Variovorax paradoxus: one gene and its partner. The protein of the gene in region 2 purifies or fractionates together with the protein of the main gene of each other region. This does not show direct contact. Links are inferred from orthologs where the notes say so. Each region holds a gene or a part of one and is shown on either strand. Other genes may lie near its edges.

The links.
Region 1: the proteins of L3V85_RS29190 (region 2) and L3V85_RS03020 purify together in Escherichia coli (affinity purification with mass spectrometry, with the first as the bait; 2 studies listed by BioGRID). This does not show direct contact. The link is inferred for Variovorax paradoxus from one-to-one orthologs.

The regions. Positions count from the first base shown.
Region 1 is NZ_CP091716.1:600,557-610,345, forward strand. What follows is about bases 3,511-6,506. They hold L3V85_RS03020 (FKBP-type peptidyl-prolyl cis-trans isomerase), read right to left. Parts: upstream 5,249-6,506; coding sequence 4,772-5,248; downstream 3,511-4,771. Other genes in these bases: L3V85_RS03010 (CYTH and CHAD domain-containing protein), read left to right, coding at 3,511-4,066; L3V85_RS03015 (hypothetical protein), read left to right, coding at 4,075-4,761; L3V85_RS03025 (DEAD/DEAH box helicase), read right to left, coding at 5,334-6,506. In the rest of the region: L3V85_RS02990 (tripartite tricarboxylate transporter substrate binding protein), read left to right, coding at 1-326; L3V85_RS02995 (YciI family protein), read left to right, coding at 382-672; L3V85_RS03000 (pirin family protein), read right to left, coding at 685-1,758; L3V85_RS03005 (VOC family protein), read right to left, coding at 1,901-2,323; more of L3V85_RS03010, read left to right, coding at 2,483-3,510; more of L3V85_RS03025, read right to left, coding at 6,507-7,139; L3V85_RS03030 (LysR family transcriptional regulator), read right to left, coding at 7,272-8,201; L3V85_RS03035 (DoxX family protein), read left to right, coding at 8,293-8,673; L3V85_RS03040 (NADPH-dependent FMN reductase), read left to right, coding at 8,721-9,308; L3V85_RS03045 (pirin family protein), read left to right, coding at 9,305-9,789. UniProt on the Escherichia coli protein: Folding helper with both chaperone and peptidyl-prolyl cis-trans isomerase (PPIase) activities. Chaperone activity prevents aggregation of unfolded or partially folded proteins and promotes their correct folding.
Region 2 is NZ_CP091716.1:6,253,068-6,262,727, reverse strand. The notes cover bases 6,094-8,960. They hold L3V85_RS29190 (DsbC family protein), read right to left. Parts: upstream 7,955-8,960; coding sequence 7,232-7,954; downstream 6,094-7,231. Other genes in these bases: L3V85_RS29185 (FAD-dependent monooxygenase), read right to left, coding at 7,995-8,960; L3V85_RS29195 (M61 family metallopeptidase), read right to left, coding at 6,094-7,232. Also shown: L3V85_RS29240 (copper chaperone PCu(A)C), read right to left, coding at 1-97; L3V85_RS29235 (SCO family protein), read right to left, coding at 134-751; L3V85_RS29230 (DUF2946 family protein), read right to left, coding at 880-1,260; L3V85_RS29220 (sigma-70 family RNA polymerase sigma factor), read left to right, coding at 1,552-2,217; L3V85_RS29215 (hypothetical protein), read left to right, coding at 2,214-3,491; L3V85_RS29210 (enoyl-CoA hydratase), read right to left, coding at 3,522-4,301; L3V85_RS29205 (SMR family transporter), read left to right, coding at 4,398-4,733; L3V85_RS29200 (DUF2325 domain-containing protein), read left to right, coding at 4,795-5,385; more of L3V85_RS29195, read right to left, coding at 5,382-6,093; more of L3V85_RS29185, read right to left, coding at 8,961-9,122; L3V85_RS29180 (MOSC domain-containing protein), read left to right, coding at 9,210-9,660. UniProt on the Escherichia coli protein: Acts as a disulfide isomerase, interacting with incorrectly folded proteins to correct non-native disulfide bonds.

The DNA of each region.
Region 1 (9,789 bases), 5.6 Mb from region 2 along the record:
GCAAGCTGCGCGCGCTGGCCGTGACCACGGCACGCCGCTCGACGGTGCTGCCCGACGTGCCGACGCTGGAAGAAGCGGGCCTCAAGGGCTTCGACATCGGCACCTGGTTCGGCGTGCTCGCGCCGGCGGCCACGCCGAAAGAAATCGTCGCGCGCCTGAACGCCGAGATGGTGAAGATCATCCACTCGCCCGACTTCGCGCAACGCATGCAGGCCGTCGGCGCAGAGCCGCTGGGCGGCACGCAGGAAGAAATGGCGCGCCGCATCCGCGAGGAGACGGCCAAGTTCGCGAAGCTGGTGAAGGAAGGCGGCGTGGCGATCGACTGAGGAGGCCGCCGAACTTAGGATGGCGGCTTCCGCATTCACTCACCCGCCCTCATCCATGTTCATCGTCACCCTCACCTACATCCGCCCGCTCGAAGAACTCGACGCGCTGATGGATGCGCATGTCACCTGGCTCAAGAAGCACTACGAAAGTGGTCTGTTCGTGGCCTCGGGCCGGCAGGTGCCGCGCAAGGGCGGCGTGATCCTGGCGCGCTCGGGCGACCGCGAAGCGCTGGAGGCGGTGCTGGCGCGCGATCCGTTCGTGCAGAACGGCGTCGCGCGCACCGACGTGATCGAGTTCGTGCCCAGCATGACCGCGCCGGGCGCCGAAGTCCTGAAGACGCTCTGAGCCGGGGCTCGCTCAGGCCTCGGGCACTTCTTCGTGTCCGCCGGGATGCTTCGCGAAGCGCGCGGCCTCGCGACCGTGCACCGGCGCCGAGTCTTTCCAGGGCCAGCCGCCGAACTGGGTACGTCGGTAGTCGGCCATGGTCTGGCTGATCTCGGCCTGCGTGTTCATCACGAAGGGGCCGTACTGCACCACCGGCTCGGCGATCGGGCGGCCCTGCAGCACCAGGAACTCGCTTTCATCGGCGCCGTTGGCGATTTCCACCGCCGCATCGCCGCGCAACTCGATGGCCGCCGGCCCTTCCACGCGGCGGCCCGCGACGAAAGCCGCCGCACCCTTGAAGAAGTACAGCATGCGCCGCGTGCCCTCGCCGCTGGCGGCCGGCAGCGTCCATTGCGCGCCGGGCGTCATCTTGAGCGTCCAGATCGCCACGTCGGCATCGGCCTGTGCGGCCCATGAATCGGGTGGCGGCGCCAGCGGCTGGATCGGGTCCTGTCCGTTGACGGCGTCGCCCAGTCGGCCCGCGATCACGGCGACCTCGGTGCGGCCGCCCTTCGCGTCGTCGGACGAGAAGCGCGGAATGGCGTCGGACCAGAACATCGTGAAATGCGGCTCGGCCATCTTGCTGCGGGCTGGCAGGTTCAACCAGATCTGGAACAGCTCCAGCGGGTTCGGCGCGCCGGCGTCGAGCAGCGGGAACATCTCGGAGTGCACGATGCCCTTGCCGGCCGTGAGCCACTGCACGTCGCCGCCGCCGAAGCGCGCGGTGGCGCCCAGCGAATCGGAGTGGTCGACCAGGCCCTTGCGCACGATGGTCACGGTCTCGAAGCCGCGGTGCGGGTGCGAGGGAAAGCCCGGCACCGTGTCGCCGTGGTACATGCTCCAGCCGTCCTTGCGGCTGAAGTCCTGGCCGATGTCGCGGCCGGCCAGCGAGGCGGCAGGGCCCATGCTCCCGTTGCCTTGCGGGTAGGCGTCGTCGTGGTAGACGCAGAACAAAAACGGGTCGATCGTCTGCCACGGGAAACCGAGGGGGGCGACCCGCACGATGGGGCTGTTGTCTTGTTCGGACATGGGGCTATTCCTTTTCATGGGGGGCTCGGCCGATGATGCCGTGCCGGTGAAAGGAATATCGGGGCGCCGTCGTGGTCTGGTAGAGGCCCTCCCTGCAACAGTGAAGAGCGCGTATGGAACGATGGGCATCGCTCGGCTTCTTCAACGGCGTGGCGTCACGTCACTGGTTCTGGTGCGTCACGACGGCGTTCGGGTCCATGTACATCAGCTCCCACAGGTGGCCGTCGATGTCCTGGAAGCCGTGGCCGTACATGAAGCCGTAGTCCTTCGGTTCGCCCGGGATGGTGCCGCCGGCGGCCTTGGCCTTGGCCACCAGTTCGTCGACCTCGGCGCGGCTCTCGCATGAGAGGCACAGCAGCACTTCGGTGCTCTTGCTGGTGTCGGCGATGCTCTTGCTCGTGAAGGTCTTGAAGAAATCCTCCACCAGCAGCATGGCGTGGATGCTGCCCTCCTGGATGACCATGCATGCGGCGTTGGCGTCGGTGAACTGCGCGTTGAAGGTGTAGCCGAGCGCGGCGAAGAACGCCTTGGTCTTGTCGAGGTTCTTGACGGGGAGATTCACGAAGATCTGCTTGTTGGCCATGGGGTCGTCCTGTGTCTGTGGAGGGTGGCGGGGAGCTTTTCCGGCGTCTTGTGTACGCCGTCCACAAAAAGATACCAAGAAAACTGGACGGTGTCCACATGATTTTCAAGGCAGGGGATTTAGGCGCCGCCGCGCGACGGGCGGGCATCATCGGGCCCTATGGAAATCGAGTTCAAGTTCTGCATTCCCGCCGGCCGCCTGAAGGCCGTCGAAGCCGCCCTGAAGCGCGGCGCTGTCGTTCGCACCCGCCTGCAGGCCCGCTACTTCGACACCACCGACCAGCGGCTGGCCGCCGACGGCATGGTGCTGCGGCTGCGCAAGGAGGGCCGGCGCTGGGTGCAGACGGTGAAGGCCACCGGCGACAACGCGCTGCACCGGCTGGAACACAACGTCGACCTGGGCACGGCCGGTGCCACGCCGTCCATCGACCCGCTGCGCCACCAGGGCACGCCCGTGGGTGACCGGCTCGCGAAGCTGCTGGCGCATGGCAGCGGCGACGGCGGCGTGCCGCTGGTCGAGCGGCAATCGACCGACATCGTACGACTCACGCGCGACGTGCGCGTCACCGGGCTCGGCGGCGCGGTGGTGGAGATGGCGCTGGACGTCGGCAAGGTCGTCGCGCACGCCGGCACGCCCGAGCAGCGCGCATCGCCGGTGTGCGAACTGGAGCTGGAACTCAAGCACGGGGACGTGCAAGGCCTGGTGTCGCTTGCGCGGCGCTGGTCGCAGCAGCACGGGCTGTGGTTCAGCACCGTGTCGAAGGCCGAGCGTGGCGCGCGCCTGCTGTCGGCACAGGAAACAGTGGAAGCGGTGAAGGCCGAACCCCCGCGCTTTGGCAGCCAGCACCCGGACGGTCGCGCCATCCAGCAGGCGGTGGTGGCCTCGTGCCTCGCGCAGATGCTGCCGAACGCGAGCGAGATCGCGGCGGGCAGCGAAGACGAAGAGCAGGTGCACCAGCTGCGCATCGGCATCCGCCGGCTGCGTACCGCGCTGCGCGAACTGGCGGGGCTCGACACCGCCTCGGGCCTGTTCGATGCCAGCGAATGGGAGCCGCCCCTGGTCGACGCCTTCCGCGCGCTCGGCGAGCTGCGCGACCGCGAGCAGGTGGTGAAGCTGGCGCAGCCGCGGCTGCGCGAGGCGGGGGCGCCGGAATTCGATCCGCTGGCGGGCGACGCGGCGGCGACCAGCGTGTCTTCCGCCGGAGACGTCGTGCGCGCCGCGGCGTTCCAGAACGTGCTGGTGTCGCTGATCGGCTTTACCGCAGCCGGCCCCGCGAAGGCCGCGCCGGCAAGCGATGGTGAAGAAGCGCCCCCACCGGTGCCGACGCCCCTGGATGCCGATGCCGCCCGGCGCCTGCTGCGCAAGCGGCTGCAGGGCCTGCACAAGCAGGTGATGCGCGACGGCGAACGCTTCGAATCGCTGGACACCGAAAGCCAGCACCGCGTGCGCAAGCGGCTCAAGCGCCTGCGCTACCTTGCTGAATTCGTCTCCCCGCTGTTCGAGGCGGCGGACAAGAACGGTGCCGAGCGCTATCTCAAGGCGCTGCGCCCCGCGCAGGACGCTCTGGGCGAGTTCAACGACGAAGCCGTGGCGCTTGCGCTGTATCGCGAGGCGACCGAGCGCGATGCCCGTGCGTGGTTCGCGGTGGGCTGGTTCAGCGCGCGCCATGCGGCCGGGGCCAGGGCGTGTGCCAAGGCGCTCGCGAAGATCGACGAAGACGCCAGGTTCTGGAAGAAGAAGTAAGAAACGAGATGGACGAACCACTGCAACTGCGATTCAGGCTGGCGCCGGAAGACGCGGAGCTGCTCGGAGATGCGGCGCTGGAACGCCGCCTCGCGGAACACGACCGGCAGTCGGAGCGCCTTCACGCGGCTGTTCAGCGGCTGGTGCCACGCGCACTCTCGGTGCTGCTGATGGCCGCGCCCGTGCTCGCCATCGGGCTTCTTTACGCGTTCGAACCCAGGCCGGTTCGTGCCGAGTTCTGGGTGAGTTCGGCAGTGGCGATCGTGCTGTCGGGGCTGGTGCTGTGGTTTTTCCGCGCGCGTCTGGTCGAGCGCATCGCAGCCCTGGGCTCGCGTCGCAGGGCACGCGTCCAGCCCGCCATGCGGGACCGCGTGGCGCGCGCGCTGCATCGGTCGGTCACGCGCTCCGCGACCCGTGCCGTCGGCATTCATGAGGTGACGATCAGCGCGCAGGGGCTGAGCCTGAGTGCACCTCAAAGCAGCAAGCCAGCCGTCGTGCCGTGGCAGAAGCTGACGCGCATCGAAGAAGACGAGCGCTTCTACCGCCTCTACACCCAGGCCACCGAGCGCTTCGGGCTCAGTTACCTGGTGGCAAGGGACAGCAGCGAAATGGATGCCGCCGCCTATGAGGCCGGCCTGCAGCGGCTGCTTGCACTAAGCCCCGTGAAGCCGGTGCCGCGCGGCAGCAGCAGCTAGAAGAAGCAGTTCAGTGATGGTGCCCGTGGGCGCCATGCACATGCCGGTGCTCGATTTCCACCGGCAGCGCGGCGCGCACGTCCGTCACCTGCAGGCTGAACTTCAGCGCCTTGCCCGCCCACGGATGGTTGCCGTCGAGCAGCACGACCGGGCCCTTGATCTTCATCACGGTGAACACATGCTCGGTTCCGTCGTCGAGCCGGCCCTGCAGTTGCCCGCCCACCTTCACGCCCGGCGGAAAGTCGGTCTTGGGAATGCTGCGCACCAGCGTCTCGTCGCGCTGGCCAAAGGCGTCTTCGGGCGAGAGATTCAGCACGGTCTGATAGCCCTTTTCCTTGCCGTCGAGCGCTTCCTCGATCTTGGGCAACGTGTTCTCGTAGCCCCCATGCAGGTAGGCCATCGGCTCGGGGCTCGCCTCGATGAGCTTGCCCTGGGCGTCGGAGACCTTGTACTTGATGGTGACGACGGTGTCTTTTTCGATTTTCATGGGAGGGCATTTTCACGCGAATGGCCGCCACCGAGATTTCGCGCCTGAATGAACCCACGAACTCTGTGAAGGCTCAGGGTTCGATTCAGAGGCGCTTACCGAACGCGGCATCGCCGCTCACCGTGATGAAAAGCTTCTGTGTCGCGCGTGTCGCCGCCACATAGAAGAGCCTTGCCTCCTCCCGCTCGTCATCAGTCTCGCGCGGCATCGCACCGCTTCCGACGACCGCGACAACCGGGAACTCAAGCCCTTTGCTGACGTGCATCGTCATGATCTTGATGGTGTCCGCATTGGGCTTGAAATCTCCCGATCCCTTGCGGACCTGGTGCGGAAGCTTTCGCAACCGGAGCGCATTCGCGCACTCTTCCATGCCAGCGTACTGTCGGCAGATCACGGCCATGTCACCCCATGCATGGCCCTCTTGGTGCGCCGTGCTCAGCAACTCGGCCACCTTGACTGCTTCGTCGCGAAGCGAGGGCAGGCGGACCACCAAGGGCGCATGCCCTTCGCGGCCGCAACTGACGGGGCGCAGCAGCGGAATGCCGTCGTCGTCCTTGTCTTCGGCGGTCAGCAAGTCGGCGGCAATGAGGCTCGCGGTCTGCAGGATCTGCCTGGTGTTTCGATAGTTGATCTTCAGCACCGTCGTGCGTCCCTGGGCCTGGATGCCGACGCTCTTGAAGCTGAACTGCTTGGTGCGTTGCCGCTCGTAGATGCTTTGGGCGTCGTCGTAGAGCAGCAGGAGACTGTTGGTCTCGGGATCGACCATCTGCGTGACGAGTTTCAGCCATTCGGGCTGAAAGTCGTGGCCTTCGTCGATCAGGATCGCCTGGTATTGGCCCGAAGGGATCTGCTTCTTGTCGACGCCGCGGATGACACGATCGACGAATTCCTCCATGAGCTGGGACGTGCTCATTTTTTCTGTCGGCAACAGGCCGTATGTCACGAGTTGATCCCGACACCACTTGTGAAAGTGCCGCGCATGCACCCGGTCGCTCAAGCCCTTGGCTTCCATGACCGATGCGAGCTTGACGGCCAGCGGCTCGTTGTAGCAAAGCACGAGGATGGGTTTGCTCGTGACGCTCTTGGCGAGGTACTCGGCGCGGTACCCCAGGATCATTGTCTTGCCCGACCCGGCAACCCCATGAATCACGCGATGCCCGTCGCCAAGGCTGCGAGCGAGTTGCTCTTGCTGAAGGTCCATGACCTGCAGCAGCTCCGGGATGCGCGCTTCGGCATCGTTGTCGTCGAACAGCAGGCCCTGGTTCTGGACCCGGATCTCGGGGAACAGGGTCCATCGGACGCGATCGATCTGAGGCAGCGACAGCGCGCCTCGCATGAGTACCGGGAACATGCCCCAGAAGCGGCTCTGCAGTGCCTCGGGGTCGACGCTCTCCGTCATTTCATCCGAGCACACCACCCGGTGTTCTTCAATGGCCCGATGCAGTTCAGCCGCCTCGAACTGCTTGCGCGTGATGTTGGTCAGCACCACGCCGTAGCTCCAGGGGAAGGTAAGCATGCCCTGCCACTTGCCCTCGGCGTGGATGAGTTGGGCGTCGCGCTTGAGCGCATCGACGACGTGATGCGCATGCTGGCGGGCCTGTTCCGCAGGATTGCTGACTGTCTTGGGAATACCTTCGGCCAGGATTTCCCAAGGCCCCTTGCTGGCTTGGCGAATCGTGTCCAGATGCCAATCCTTGACTTCGAGGATCAGCAATCCGCGGCGTGGGTGAAGCACGACGAAGTCGGGGTGCGAGCGCTTGGGGCCGACGGGCACGTCATACCAGAGCAGATAGTCGTCATCGAGCTTTTGCTCAAGCCGTTCGGCAAGACGCTTTTCGCCACGAGACATGCGCGACACGCAACTGCCCAAAGCAGGAATGAGGGTGGCCAAACCTTGATCCGTCCCGAAAAGGTTGTTTCAAAACGTCTCTTGTAAAGCAAGCACTGCACAAATGTCTCGAGAAACTGCACCGAAATAGGGCTGTTACCTAAAAATTGCCAACTAAATCACACAAAAATCGGTCTAGGACTGGTGTGGCCGCAATGCGGTTGGAAAGATCTCCGGGTTGCCTTCCAACTTCTCTATTACCAGTTCGATAAAGGCCGACACCGCGAGCGGCAGGTGCTTGCGGCTCGGATAAACCACGTTCAGCCCTCGGCCCTGGTATTGGTATTGCGGCAGGACAGGCACCAACAACCCGGCTTGCTCGTCAGACGTCGCCATCGCGGGCGGGAGCAGTGCGACGCCAAGCCCGGCCAGCGTGGCCTTGCGCAGTGCTTGCGCGGTATTGCCCGTAAATCGGCCTTTGACCTGAACTTCTTCCTCCATACCGTCGGGACCGGTCAATCGCCATGTGGCATGACCGCTTGGATGGGCGGCCGTTACGCAATCGTGGTGCGCCAGATCCTGCAAGGTCGTGGGCGCGCCGCGAGCAGCGATGTATGCGGGGCTCGCAAGCAAGCCACCGCTGCGGGTGACAAGCCGACGCGCAACATAGCTGGAGTCGCTCAGCGGGCCGCCGCGAAAGGCGATGTCGATGTTCTCCGCGATCAGATCGACCACTGCATCGCTGAGCACGAAGTCCAGTCGAACCAGCGGGTGGGTTCGCAAGAACTCCGCGACCCACTCCATGGGAAAGAAGTCAAAAAAGTCTGCGGTAGCCGCTACCCGCACCAGCCCACTCGGCGCCTGCCCCCCAGCCACCAACTCCTGCCCGGCCGCCACCAGCCCGTCCACCGCCCCCGCGCACCGGTCATGGAAATCCTGCCCCGCGCTGGTCAGCGTCAGCTTGCGCGTGGAGCGCTGCATCAGCCGCGTACCCAGCTGCGATTCGAGCTGCTGGATGCGCCGGCTGAGCGTGTTCGGCGGCACGCCCAGGCGGCGCGCCGCCTCGGCGAAGCTGCCGTAGCGCACCACCTGCACGAACATGGCGATGTCGTTGAGGTCGAGCATGGATGGCGTGTTCATTTCTTCGAATTCCGGACGAGTGCAATCCGACTCTACCGTCTAGTCGATCAATGGGTGCGTGCCTAACCTTGTGCCCATGACTTCCTCATCCCTTGCTTCCCCCACCCAGCGCCGCATCGTCTGGGGCGTTCGCATCCTGCTCGCCGTGGCTTTCGGCGCGGCCGGCACTTCCAAGCTGGCCGGCGTGCCGCAGATGGTTCAGGTGTTCGACGCCATCGGCTTCGGCCAGTGGTTTCGCTACCTGACGGGCCTGGTCGAGATCGGCGGTGCGCTGCTGCTGCTCGTGCCGGCGACCGGCTTCCTCGGCGGCCTGCTGCTGGCCGCGACCATGGTCTGCGCCGTGGCCACGCACCTCGTGCTGATCGGCGGCAACCCCGCGCCGGCGGTGGTGTTGGCGCTGCTGTCTGGCTTCGTGGCCTGGCGCCTGCGGCCGGTGTCGCGGCTCGCGACGGCCTGACCTTTCTTTCCTTCATCCCTTCCCGATTCCATCCAAAGGAGCACCCCATGACCCAGCAACAACAACCCCGCATCGGCATCGTCATCGCCTCGACCCGCGAAGGTCGTTTCGGCGAGAAGCCCGCGCAATGGATCCACGAGATCGCGCAGCAGCGCACCGATCTCGCCTTCGAACTGGTCGACTTGCGCGACCATCCGCTGCCTTTCTTCAACGAGGCGTCCTCGCCCGCCTGGGGGCCGGTGAAGAACGAGGCCGCGCAGCGCTGGCAAGCCAGGCTGGCCAGCTTCGACGGCCTGATCGTGGTCACTCCCGAATACAACCACGGCCCGAGCGCGGTGCTGAAGAACGCGATCGACTGGGCCTACAAGGAGTTCATCCGCAAGCCAATCGGCTTCGTGGGTTATGGCGGCGTGGGCGCGGCGCGCGCGGTCGAGCAACTGCGGCTGGTGGCGGTCGAGATGCAGATGGCGCCGGTGCGCCATGCGGTGCACATCGGCATGGTCGAGTTCATGGGCATCTGGAAGCAGGGCAAGAGCTTCGGCGACTTCCCGCATCTCGCGCAGGCGGCCACCGGCATGCTCGACGACATCGCCTGGTGGGCCAAGGCGCTGAAGACCGCAAGGGAGGCCGCATGACCACGGCTGTCGATACGCAGGCCCGCGCGGTGGTCTACCGCACGCGCGGCAGTTCGCACGGCTCGATCACTCGGCTGGTGAGCCCCGGCGACCTGGGCGAATTCCTCAAGCCCTTCGTGTTTCTCGACCTGTTCGGCTTCAACACCGAAGGCGGCCACAAGGGCTTCGGGCTGCATCCGCACTCGGGCATCGCCACGTTGACCTATCTGATCGAGGGCGACACGCTGTACGAAGACACGACCGGCGAGCAAGGCACGCTGCGCGGCGGCGGTGTCGAGTGGATGCGCGCCGGCAATGGCGTGTGGCACACCGGCGCGCCCGCGCCGGGCGTCAAGCGCGTGCGCGGCTTCCAGCTGTGGGTGGCGCTGCCGCCCTCGGAAGAGAACGCACCGGCGCAAAGCATGTATCTCGCGCCCGCGCAGGTGCCGCGCGAAGGCCCGGCGCGCGTGCTGCTCGGGCGCCACGGCGCGGCGCAGAGCGC
Region 2 (9,660 bases):
CGCGGACCCACGCGTCCTTGACGGTGACTTGCGCATGGGCGGAAGCCGCGGCGATGAGCGCGGCGGCGGCGAGGAGGGCGTGTGCGATGGGTTTCATGAAAAGAATCTCCTGGGTTTGAAGTGATGGCGAAGATCAGGCGGACGCCGATCCGAGGATCTGGCGAAGGTCTTGCGCGCATTCCTGCGCGCTCTGCTCGTGGCGCAGCACGAGGCGGATCTTTCCCTTGGGGTCGAACACGTAGCTGAAGGCGGAATGGTCCATGGTGTACGACGAACCGGTCGGCACCTTCTTGTAGAACACCTTGAAGTCCCGGGCGGTATCGCTGGTCTTCTGCAGGTCGCCGTAGAGGCCGATGAAGCTCGGGTCGAACGCCTGGGTGTAGGCCTTGAGCACCACTGGCGTGTCGCGCTCGGGGTCGACCGTGACGAAAATCACCTGCAGGCGCTCGCCGTCGGCGCCGAGCAGCCGCCTGATCTCGGCGGCGCGCACCAGCGCGGTAGGGCACACGTCGGGGCATTGGGTGAAGCCGAAGAACATCATCACGGCCTTGCCTTTGAAGTCGGCCAGCGTGCGCTCGCGGCCGTCGGGGTCGGTCAGGCGAAAGTCCTGCGCATATTTGGCGCCGCTGATGTCGATGCCGTTGAAGCTGGCGGGCAGCACCTTGCTGTCGCAGCCAGCGAGGGCCATTGCCGCGAGCGCGGTGCCGCCGGACAGCAGCAGGCCGCGGCGTGAAAGCGTGGAATGAGTCATGAGGAAAAAGCTCTCTGGCGCCCGTGCGCGAGCGCCGATCGATGCGTTGTGCGGGGACGCGCGATGCCATGAAGCTGCCCTCAGGCGAGGGCATCACGGACAGGCGCGAACGAACGAAACGGGAAGCGTCAGGAGAGCGAAGGAGGCCCGCGCGCCGGCAGGGGCGCCGCGGCGGCCGCTGCAATGTGCGCGGCTGGAACCGGCCGCACCGCATGGGACAGAGGCATGAGCACGGGCAGTTCGACCGTGGGTGTCACGGGCGGCGCGCCGGCCAGCACGCACAGCGGACAGTCCATATGGCCCATGCCCAGCTCTTGCGCTCCATCGTCGGTGTGCACGATGGCCTTGACCGCGCCGGCGCTCGAGCAGACCAGCTCCACGGCCTGGGGATGCACCACCGGCGACGCGATGGCCACGCCGAGGGACAGCGCGAACCACAGCAAGACCCAGCGGATCAGGCCTGCGCGGGCGGCAAGCATGGTCGGTGCGGGGCGGGAGGGGGCTGGCATCGGCGCGGATTATCCACCGAGGCAAGAAAAAAGCCTTGCAAGTCATTGACCTGCAAGGCTTTTATTGTTGGTGGCTCTTCACGGACTCGAACCGCGGACCTGTGGATTATGATTCCATCGCTCTAACCGACTGAGCTAAAGAGCCGTTCGGCATTGTTTGGTGCCGAGCCCAAAATTATAGCCCAGCTTTTTGCCCGAGTTCAACGGCCTGCGGTTTCTTCGAGTCGATTTTTGCCGGCCCGAACCCCGATGCGGTTCGTCGCACGTACAAGCTCAGGTGAAAATCCTCCGATGTCCGCGCTTCCCCGCGCCCCTTCCGCCAACAGCGCCACCGAGCGACAGGCCATGCCCGACGACCAGTTGATGCTGGCCTACGCGCAAGGCGATGCCGCCGCGTTCGACGTGCTCTACGCGCGCCACGAAGGCGGGCTGTTCCGCTTCGTCAAGCGGCTGCTGGGCGCGCGGCTGGCGGCGCAGGCCGATGAGGTGTTCCAGGACACCTGGGTGCGGATCATCTCTGCGCGCGACAGCTTCTCGCCGCAGGGCGCGACGTGGCGCACCTGGGCCTTCACCATCGCGCACAACCTCGCGATGGACCGCCTGCGCGTGAGCGGGCGCGAAGTGGCGCTCGACGCGCATCCCGACAACGACAGCGACCCCGTGCCCACGCTCGACCGCGGCGTGCGCGGCGCGGTGGACGCTGCCGCGCACCCGTCGGCCGAGGAACTCGCGTTCTGGCGCGCCGCGGGCCGCCGTTTGCTCGCCTGCCTCGACGAACTGCCGACCGACCAGCGTGCTGCGTTCCTGCTGCACCATGAAGACGGCCTGACCGTCGAGGCGCTGGCCGCGAGCCTGGAGATCGGGTTCGAGACCGTGCGCAGCCGCCTGCGCTACGGCCTGCAGAAGCTGCGCGGCTGCATGGCGCGTTACCTGGCGGTGCTGGAGCAGCGGGCATGAGCAGCACCACAGGCTTCGACCGCGACGACGGCGGCGACCTGCGCGATCCGGCGCTGCGCCGCGCGCTGGACCATGCGCCCGACAGCAACGCGACGCCCGATCCACGCACGCGCGATGCCATCCTGAAGATGGCGCACAACCTTGCCGCCACCGTGCCGGCTGCAAAGAACGCTGCCGCCAACAGCGCGAGCGCCGCGCCGTGGTGGCGCCGCGTGTTCGGGGGTGGCGGGGAGCCGCGTTCGCGCATGCCGTGGAATGCGGCTTTCGCGACGGTGCTGCTGGCGACTTTCGTGACGGTGCTCTGGCATCGCGAGCCGGTGCCGGATGCGCAGCTGGATGGCGAGGCGCGTGTTGCCGGCGCCGCGGCACCGGCGGCGGCCCCGCCACCAGCTTCTGCGCCGGCTCAACCCGCGGCAGAGGCCGCGCCTCCGGCCGAACCGCCAGTAGCCGCTGCGGCCGCACCTCAGCAGGCACCGCCGCCATCGGCTGCCGCAAAAAGAGCGCCTGCTGCTGAACAGAAACAAGCGCAGGCCCAGCGCGATGCTTTTTCCAAGGAAGCTCCTGGCATCGCTGGTGCAGATGCAGATACCGTTCGTCGCCCTGCGCCACCACCACCACCTCAGGCGGCTCCTGCGCCCGTCGCGCCGGCTCCTGCATCGCCTCCAGCCGCAGTGGCCGAGCAGGCCGCTCCCGCGCGCAGCGACGAGCAACGTGAAGAGCGCGTAGAAAACGAACGCCGCCGCGCCTATGCCGTCGAGGCCCCGGCATCGGCCGTAGCGCCCGCGCCCAGCGTCGCGCCGCCACCACCTGCGCCGATTGCTGCACCTGCTCCGGCAGCAGCAGCGGCCGCCCCGCAGTACCAGGGCGGCAGCCCGAGCGCGGACGCCTCAGGCGCGCTGCGCGCCCCCGCATCACGTGCCGCAGCCCCCAAGGCGGTCGCACGGAGCGAAGGCGCCACGGCCTTCACGGCCCTGGATCGATGGACATCCTTCAGCTTCACAGGCCCGGGTGCCGACGTGCGCCACGAGCGCGGCGACGTCGAAGGCTTGCCCGCGCTCGTCGGCACGGTGGCCCGTTCGGCCGCGGCAGGCGACGAGCCGCTCGTCGCACCGGTCGAGGCGCGCCTGTCGCTCTATCGGGGCAGCACGCTCGTCGCCGTGCTGGAGATTGCTGGCGGCCAGGTGCGCTGGACACCGCAGCCCAACGGCAGCGCGCTCGTCGGCACGCCGCCCGCGCAGGCGCTCGACGCGCTGCGCTCGCTGCTCACGCGCTGAGCACGGCCGGCAGCCCGGCGCGCGCCGGAATCAGGCGTTCTTGAAATCCGGCTGACGCTTGTTCAGGAAAGCGTCCATGCCTTCCTTCTGGTCGACGGTGGCGAACAGCGCGTGGAACAGCCGGCGCTCGAACATCACGCCGTCGCTCAGGCCGCCCTCGAAGGCGCGGTTGACCGATTCCTTGGCCGCCATCACCGAAATCTGCGAGTAGCCGCAGATGATCAGCGCCGCGCCCAGCGCCTCGTCGGCGAGTTTCTCGAAAGGCACCACGCGGCTCACGAGGCCGGCGCGCTCGGCTTCGGCCGCGTCCATCATGCGGGCCGTGAGCACCATGTCCATGGCCTTGCTCTTGCCCACCGCGCGCGGCAGGCGCTGCGTGCCGCCGGCGCCGGGGATCACGCCGATCTTGATCTCGGGCTGGCCGAACTTCGCGTTGTCGGCCGCGATGATGAAGTCGCACATCATCGCCAGCTCGCAGCCACCGCCCAGCGCGAAGCCGGCCACCGCGCCGATCACCGGCTTGCGAATGGAGCGGATGGTTTCCCAGTTGCGCGTGATGTAGTCGCCCTTGTAGGTGTCGATGAAGCTGTACTTGGCCATCGCCGCGATGTCGGCGCCGGCCGCGAAGGCGCGCTCGCTGCCCGTGAGGATGATGCAGCCGATGGCATCGTCCGCGTCGAAGGCCTTCAGGGCCTGGCCCAGCTCGGTCATGAGCGCGTCGTTCAGCGCATTCAGGGCCTTGGGGCGGTTGAGGGTGATGATGCCGACCTTGCCTGCTTCGGTCCGCACTTCGATGTTTTCGTAGCTCATGGTGTCTCCGGGGAAGGGGAAGAAAAACGCGCTTCACTATACCCAGCATGGCCGGCGCGGTGGCAGGGCATGGCGAGTTCCCATAGAGTGCCCGCCATGAGTTCCAACTACGCCTACCTGTTCGTTGCCATCGTGGCCGAAGTGATTGCCACCAGTTTCCTCAAGGGCTCGGACGGTTTCACCCGGCTCTGGCCCACGCTGGCCTCGGTGGCCGGCTACGTGGTCGCGTTCTTTTTCCTCTCGCTCACGCTGCGCACCATTCCGACCGGCATCGCCTATGCGATCTGGTCGGGCGTGGGCATCGTGCTGATCTCGCTCGTGAGCTGGCTGTGGTTCGGCCAGAAGCTCGACGGGCCGGCGATCGCGGGGCTCGGGCTGATCATTGCGGGCGTGGTGGTGGTGAACGTGTTCTCGAAGTCGGTTTCGCACTGACCATCGCAGGGTCTTCAGTTGAGAATTGCTCTCATCTAGAATGCCCGCCATGGAGTTCCCGATGCAAGAACATGCCGTGTTGCTGCGGGCCTATGCCAGGGCACAGGAGCGTTGCTCGCGCCTGCTGGCCGAGCAGGCCGCGCTGATCGAAAGGCTCGAGGCGCAGATCGTCCGTTTGCGCGGCGCGCTGGTGGCGCGCGATTCAGCCATTGTCATCGTGCGCGAGGAACTGGCCGCGCGCGCCGCGGCGGGTGCGGCCCTGCCCAAGCGGCTGAATGCGCTGCTGTCGCCGGGCAGCCGGCGCCACCTGCGGCCGCCCCGGCCGGAGGCGCCCGCCGACCTGCGCGAGAAAGCCGTGCTGTGCGTCGGCCATGACGACGAGGCGCCTTCGCTCGCTCGCCAGCTGGTGGAGATCGCAGGAGGACGCTACCTGCACCACGATGGCGGGGAAGGCGATGCGGACGACCCCGCCGCGCTCGAAGCCAGCCTGCGTGCCGCCGACCTCGTGATCTGCCAGACCGGCTGCGTGAGCCACGACGCCTACTGGCGTGTGCAGGACCATTGCCGCAGGACCGGCAAACCCTGCGTGCTGGTCGGCGAGCCGCAGCCGATGATGTTCGTGCGGCACCCGGCCGCGGCCGAAAACGCCTAGCCGGCCAGCCAGCCTGCCACCTTGGTGGCGTCGTGCGCGAACAGGCGCCAGGTGGTCGCATTTGTCGGCAGCGCCAGCGGCAGCCTGATCAGCTTGCGGTCCCGCGCCACGATTGCCGTGCACTTCGTCGCGTCGCCCAGGTACAGCGCCAGATCGTCGAGCTTGGCGATGCGCCAGGCTTGCGCCGGCCGCTGCTGGCCCCGCTTGCCGACGGCAGGCAGTTCGATGCCGATCCACTCGTCGTTCGCCGAAAAGCCGGCCTTCTCGGCGGGGCCACCGCGCAGCACCACCTTCACCTGCACGCTGCCGTTGGCTTCGGCCACGCGCAGGCCCAGCGCCTGAGCCTGCTGCGAAGGGTCTTCCAGCGTGGCCACGCCGTGCGCGCGCAGCAGCTGCGCGAGCGGAAGCTCCTCGGTCGAATGCACCCAGCGCGCGAGTTCCACCGCATACGAACGGCCGCTCACTGCCTCCAGCGCGGCGGCAATGTCGGCTTCGCTGATCGGCCCGCCGCCGCCGTGCGTCCACAGGTGGCGCATCACGTCGTCGAGCGTGCCTTTGCCTTCGTGGCGCAAGGTGAGGTCGAAGCACAGCGCCACCAGCGCGCCCTTGGTGTAGTAGCTCACCGTGCTGTTGGGCGTCTGTTCGTCCTGGCGGTAGTACTTGACCCAGGCATCGAAGCTCGCGTCGGCCACCGGCTGCACCAGCCGGCCCGGCGTCTGCATGACCTGGTTGATGGTCTTGTTCAGCAGGCGCAGGTAGGCCGCGTCGTCGATGCGGCCGGCGCGGCGCAGCAGCAGGTCGTCGTAGTAGCTGGTGAAGCCCTCGAAGAACCACAGCAGCTGCGTGTAGTTTTCCTGGCTGTAGTCGTAGCGCGCGAACTCGCCGGGCCGCATGCGCTTGACATTCCATGTGTGGAAGTATTCGTGGCTGATGAGGCCCATCAGCGTGGTGTAGCCCTCGGGCTGCTTCTTCTTTTCGCCGCGCTGCGGCAGGTCGCGGCGGTTGCAGATCAGCGCGGTGGAGTGGCGATGCTCGAGGCCGCCGTAACCGTCGTCCACGGCGTTGAGCATGAACACGTAGCGGTCGATCGGCAGCTTCGGGCCGCCGCGCTTGCCGGCCTTGTCGCCATGCCAGAAGCGCATCTCGGCTTCGCAGATGGCCTTGGTGTCGGCGATGAGCCTGTCGCCGTCGAACGAGGCCGCGGCGCCCGCGACCACGAAGCGATGCGGCACGCCGCAGGCCTCGAATTCGGCGCTCCAGAACGCGCCCATCTCGACCGGACTGTCGGCCAGCTCGTCGTAGCCGGCGGCCTGGTAGCTGCCGAAGCCGTGCCTGTCGGCCTTGAGCGGCACGAGCGCCGTGGCGCAGGACCAGCGCGGGGCGTCGTCGGCCAGCACGGGCGCGACGATTTCCAGCGCATGCGGCGCATCGGTCTGGCCCTCGACCCGCAGGCACACGCTGGTGCCGTTGAAGAAGCCGCGCTCGGCATCGAGCCAGGCGGTGCGCACCGAGTTGTCGTAGGCGCAGACCTGGTAGTTCAGCACCAGCGGCTGGCCGGGCGTGCATTCGACCAGCCAGCTGCATTTGTCGAGCTGTGTCAGCGTCGGCTTGCGGCGTCCCTGCGTGGCGCGCAGGCCCTGCAGGTTCTTGGCGAATTCGCGCACCAGGTAGCTGCCCGGAATCCACACCGGCAGCGACACGCGCTGCCGCGCGGCGGGCGCGTCGATGGTGAGCGTCACGCCGAACAGGCGCGCATGGAGGTCCGCGCATTCGACGCGAAAACGAACGCCGGCCACTGGCGCGGCAACGGCGGCGGCACTGCGCCGCACAGGAGCCTTCGCCGCCATCAGCTCGACGAAGCGGCGAGTTGCTTCTCGACCTGCTCTGCGGGAATGGCGCCGGGCGTGCGTGTGCCGTCGCTGAAGATCAGCGTGGGCGTGCCGGTGATGTTGTACTTGCGGCCGAACTCGACGTTGCGCTGCAGCGCGGTCACGTCGCAGCTGCTCGGCGCGGTGGTGGGCTTGGTGCTGGATTCCATCCAGTCGCCCCAGGCCTTGCCCTTGTCCTTGCTGCACCAGATGTCGCGCGACTTGATGTTCGAATCGGGGCCGAGCACCGGGTACAGGAACAGGTACACGGTCACGTTGTCGACCGTCTTCATGTCCTTCTCGAAGCGCTTGCAGTAGCCGCAGTTCGGGTCTTCGAACACCGCGAGCTTGCGCTTGCCGTTGCCGCGCACGATCTTGATCGAGTCCTTCAGCGGCAGTTGGTCGAAGGCGACGGCGCTGAGTTTCTCGACGCGTTCCTCGGTCAGGTTCTTGCGCGACTTCACGTCGATCAGGTTGCCCTGGATCAGGTAGTTGCCCTGCTCGTCGGTGTAGAAGATCTGCGAGCCGTTCACGCGCACTTCGTAGAGCCCCGCGATCGGCGACTTCGACACTTCGTCGATGGCCGGGAACTGCGGGATGCGCGAGGGCAGGTTCTTGCGGATCTCGGCTTCGCCGGCCGTGGCGGCCACGACGGCGCCCAGCGTGCAGGCGGCGAGTAGGAGGTTGCGTGCGAGTGTCATCGGAAGATCCGTTGGTTCGATTCGAGAAGAAAGCAGGGCGTCAGGCCTTCAGGCCCATCGCCTGCGCCGTGATCCAGTGCTTGACGAGGCGCGTGCGGTCGAAACCGCGCATGCCCCAGTTGCGCAATGCAGGCAGTGGACCCAGGTTGTGCGAGAAAAGTTGCTGCAATCCGTCGGTCGCCAGGCTCATCTGCAGCACGTCGGCGCGGCGGGCGCGCTCGTAGCGGCGCAGCAGGCGGGCGTCGCCCACGCTGCGCCAGTAGTCGCGGTTGCGGATCACGTCGGCCAGCGCGGCCGCGTCGGCCAGGCCCAGGTTCAGGCCCTGGCCGGCCAGCGGATGCACCGTGTGGGCGGCGTCGCCCGCCAGTGCCCAGGAGCGGGTCGGCTGGCCGGGCATGGCGCCGGTCCATCGGTCGGCGATGGCACGGGCCAGCGGCCAGGCGCCGCGCTCGCTCGTGAGCTTGAGCGCGCCGAGCGCCGCGTGGCTGGCCTCGGTGACGGCGGCGTTGAATTCCTCGTCGGCTTGCGCCAGCAGGGCCGGCGCGCGCAGCTGGTCGACCGACCAGACCAGCGCGACCGTCTTGCCGTGCACGCCGCCCAACGGCAGCAGCGCGAGCACTTCGCCCTTGTCGTTGAACCACTGGCGCGCGATGCCGTCGTGCGACTGCTCGGCCTCGAGCCGGGCGGCAATCGCATGCTGGGGATAGCGGGTGACTTCGTAGCTCACGCCGAGCGCCTCGCGCGTGGTGCTGGCCTTGCCTTCGCACACCACGGTGAGCGGCGCGGCCACGGGCTCGGTCACGACCTCGATGAGGGGCTGGAAGCGCACCGCGTCGGCCAGTTGCTGTTCGAGCGCGGGCACGTCGACGATCCATGCCAGCGCGTCGACCTTCTGGCGCGCGGCGCTGAACTGCACCCGGCCGCCTTCGTCGCCGTGCACCAGCATTTCGTGTACCGGCGTGGCGTGCGCGGCGTCGGGCCAGGCGCGCAGCGAATCGAGCAGCGTGCGGGAGGCGGTGTTCAGCGCATAGGCGCGGATGTCTTCCTTGCCCTGAGCGGCCGGCGGCACCACCAGCGCGACGCGCACACGCTCGCGCGCGAGCAGCAGGGCCAGCGTACGGCCGACGATGCCGGCGCCGCGAATGCAAACTTCTGGAGGGAGGGCCATCGAACAATTGTATGGACTACGCCCGCGCCCCGAGGTGGCACCTCCGCGATGCGGGACAATTGCCGCCGATTTCCAAGGAACCCCACCGTGTCCCAGCCCGCTTTCGACCTCGAAGCCACCATCGCGCGCCTGTTCATCTACCCGGTCAAGTCCTGCGGCGGGGTCGAGCTTCCCGAAATGCTGCTGACCGAGACCGGCCTGGAGTTCGACCGGGCCTGGATGGTGGTCGACGCCCAGGGCGAGTTCGTCACCCAGCGGCAGCTGCCGCGCATGGCGCTGATCAAGCCGCAGATGAAGCACATGGAAGTGGTGCTGCGCGCGCCCGGCATGCTGGCGCTGCACCTGGCCTTCGACCGCGTCGAAAAGCCGGTGCGCGTGCGCGTCTGGAAAGACGAAGTGGCGGCCTACGACATGGGCGACATCGCCGCCCAGTGGTTCAGCGATTTCCTCTCGGAGCCCGGCAAGCCGCAGACCCTGCGCCTCGTGCGCTTCGACCCCGAGCAGAAGCGCCTGTCGAGCCTGAAGTGGACCGGCGGCA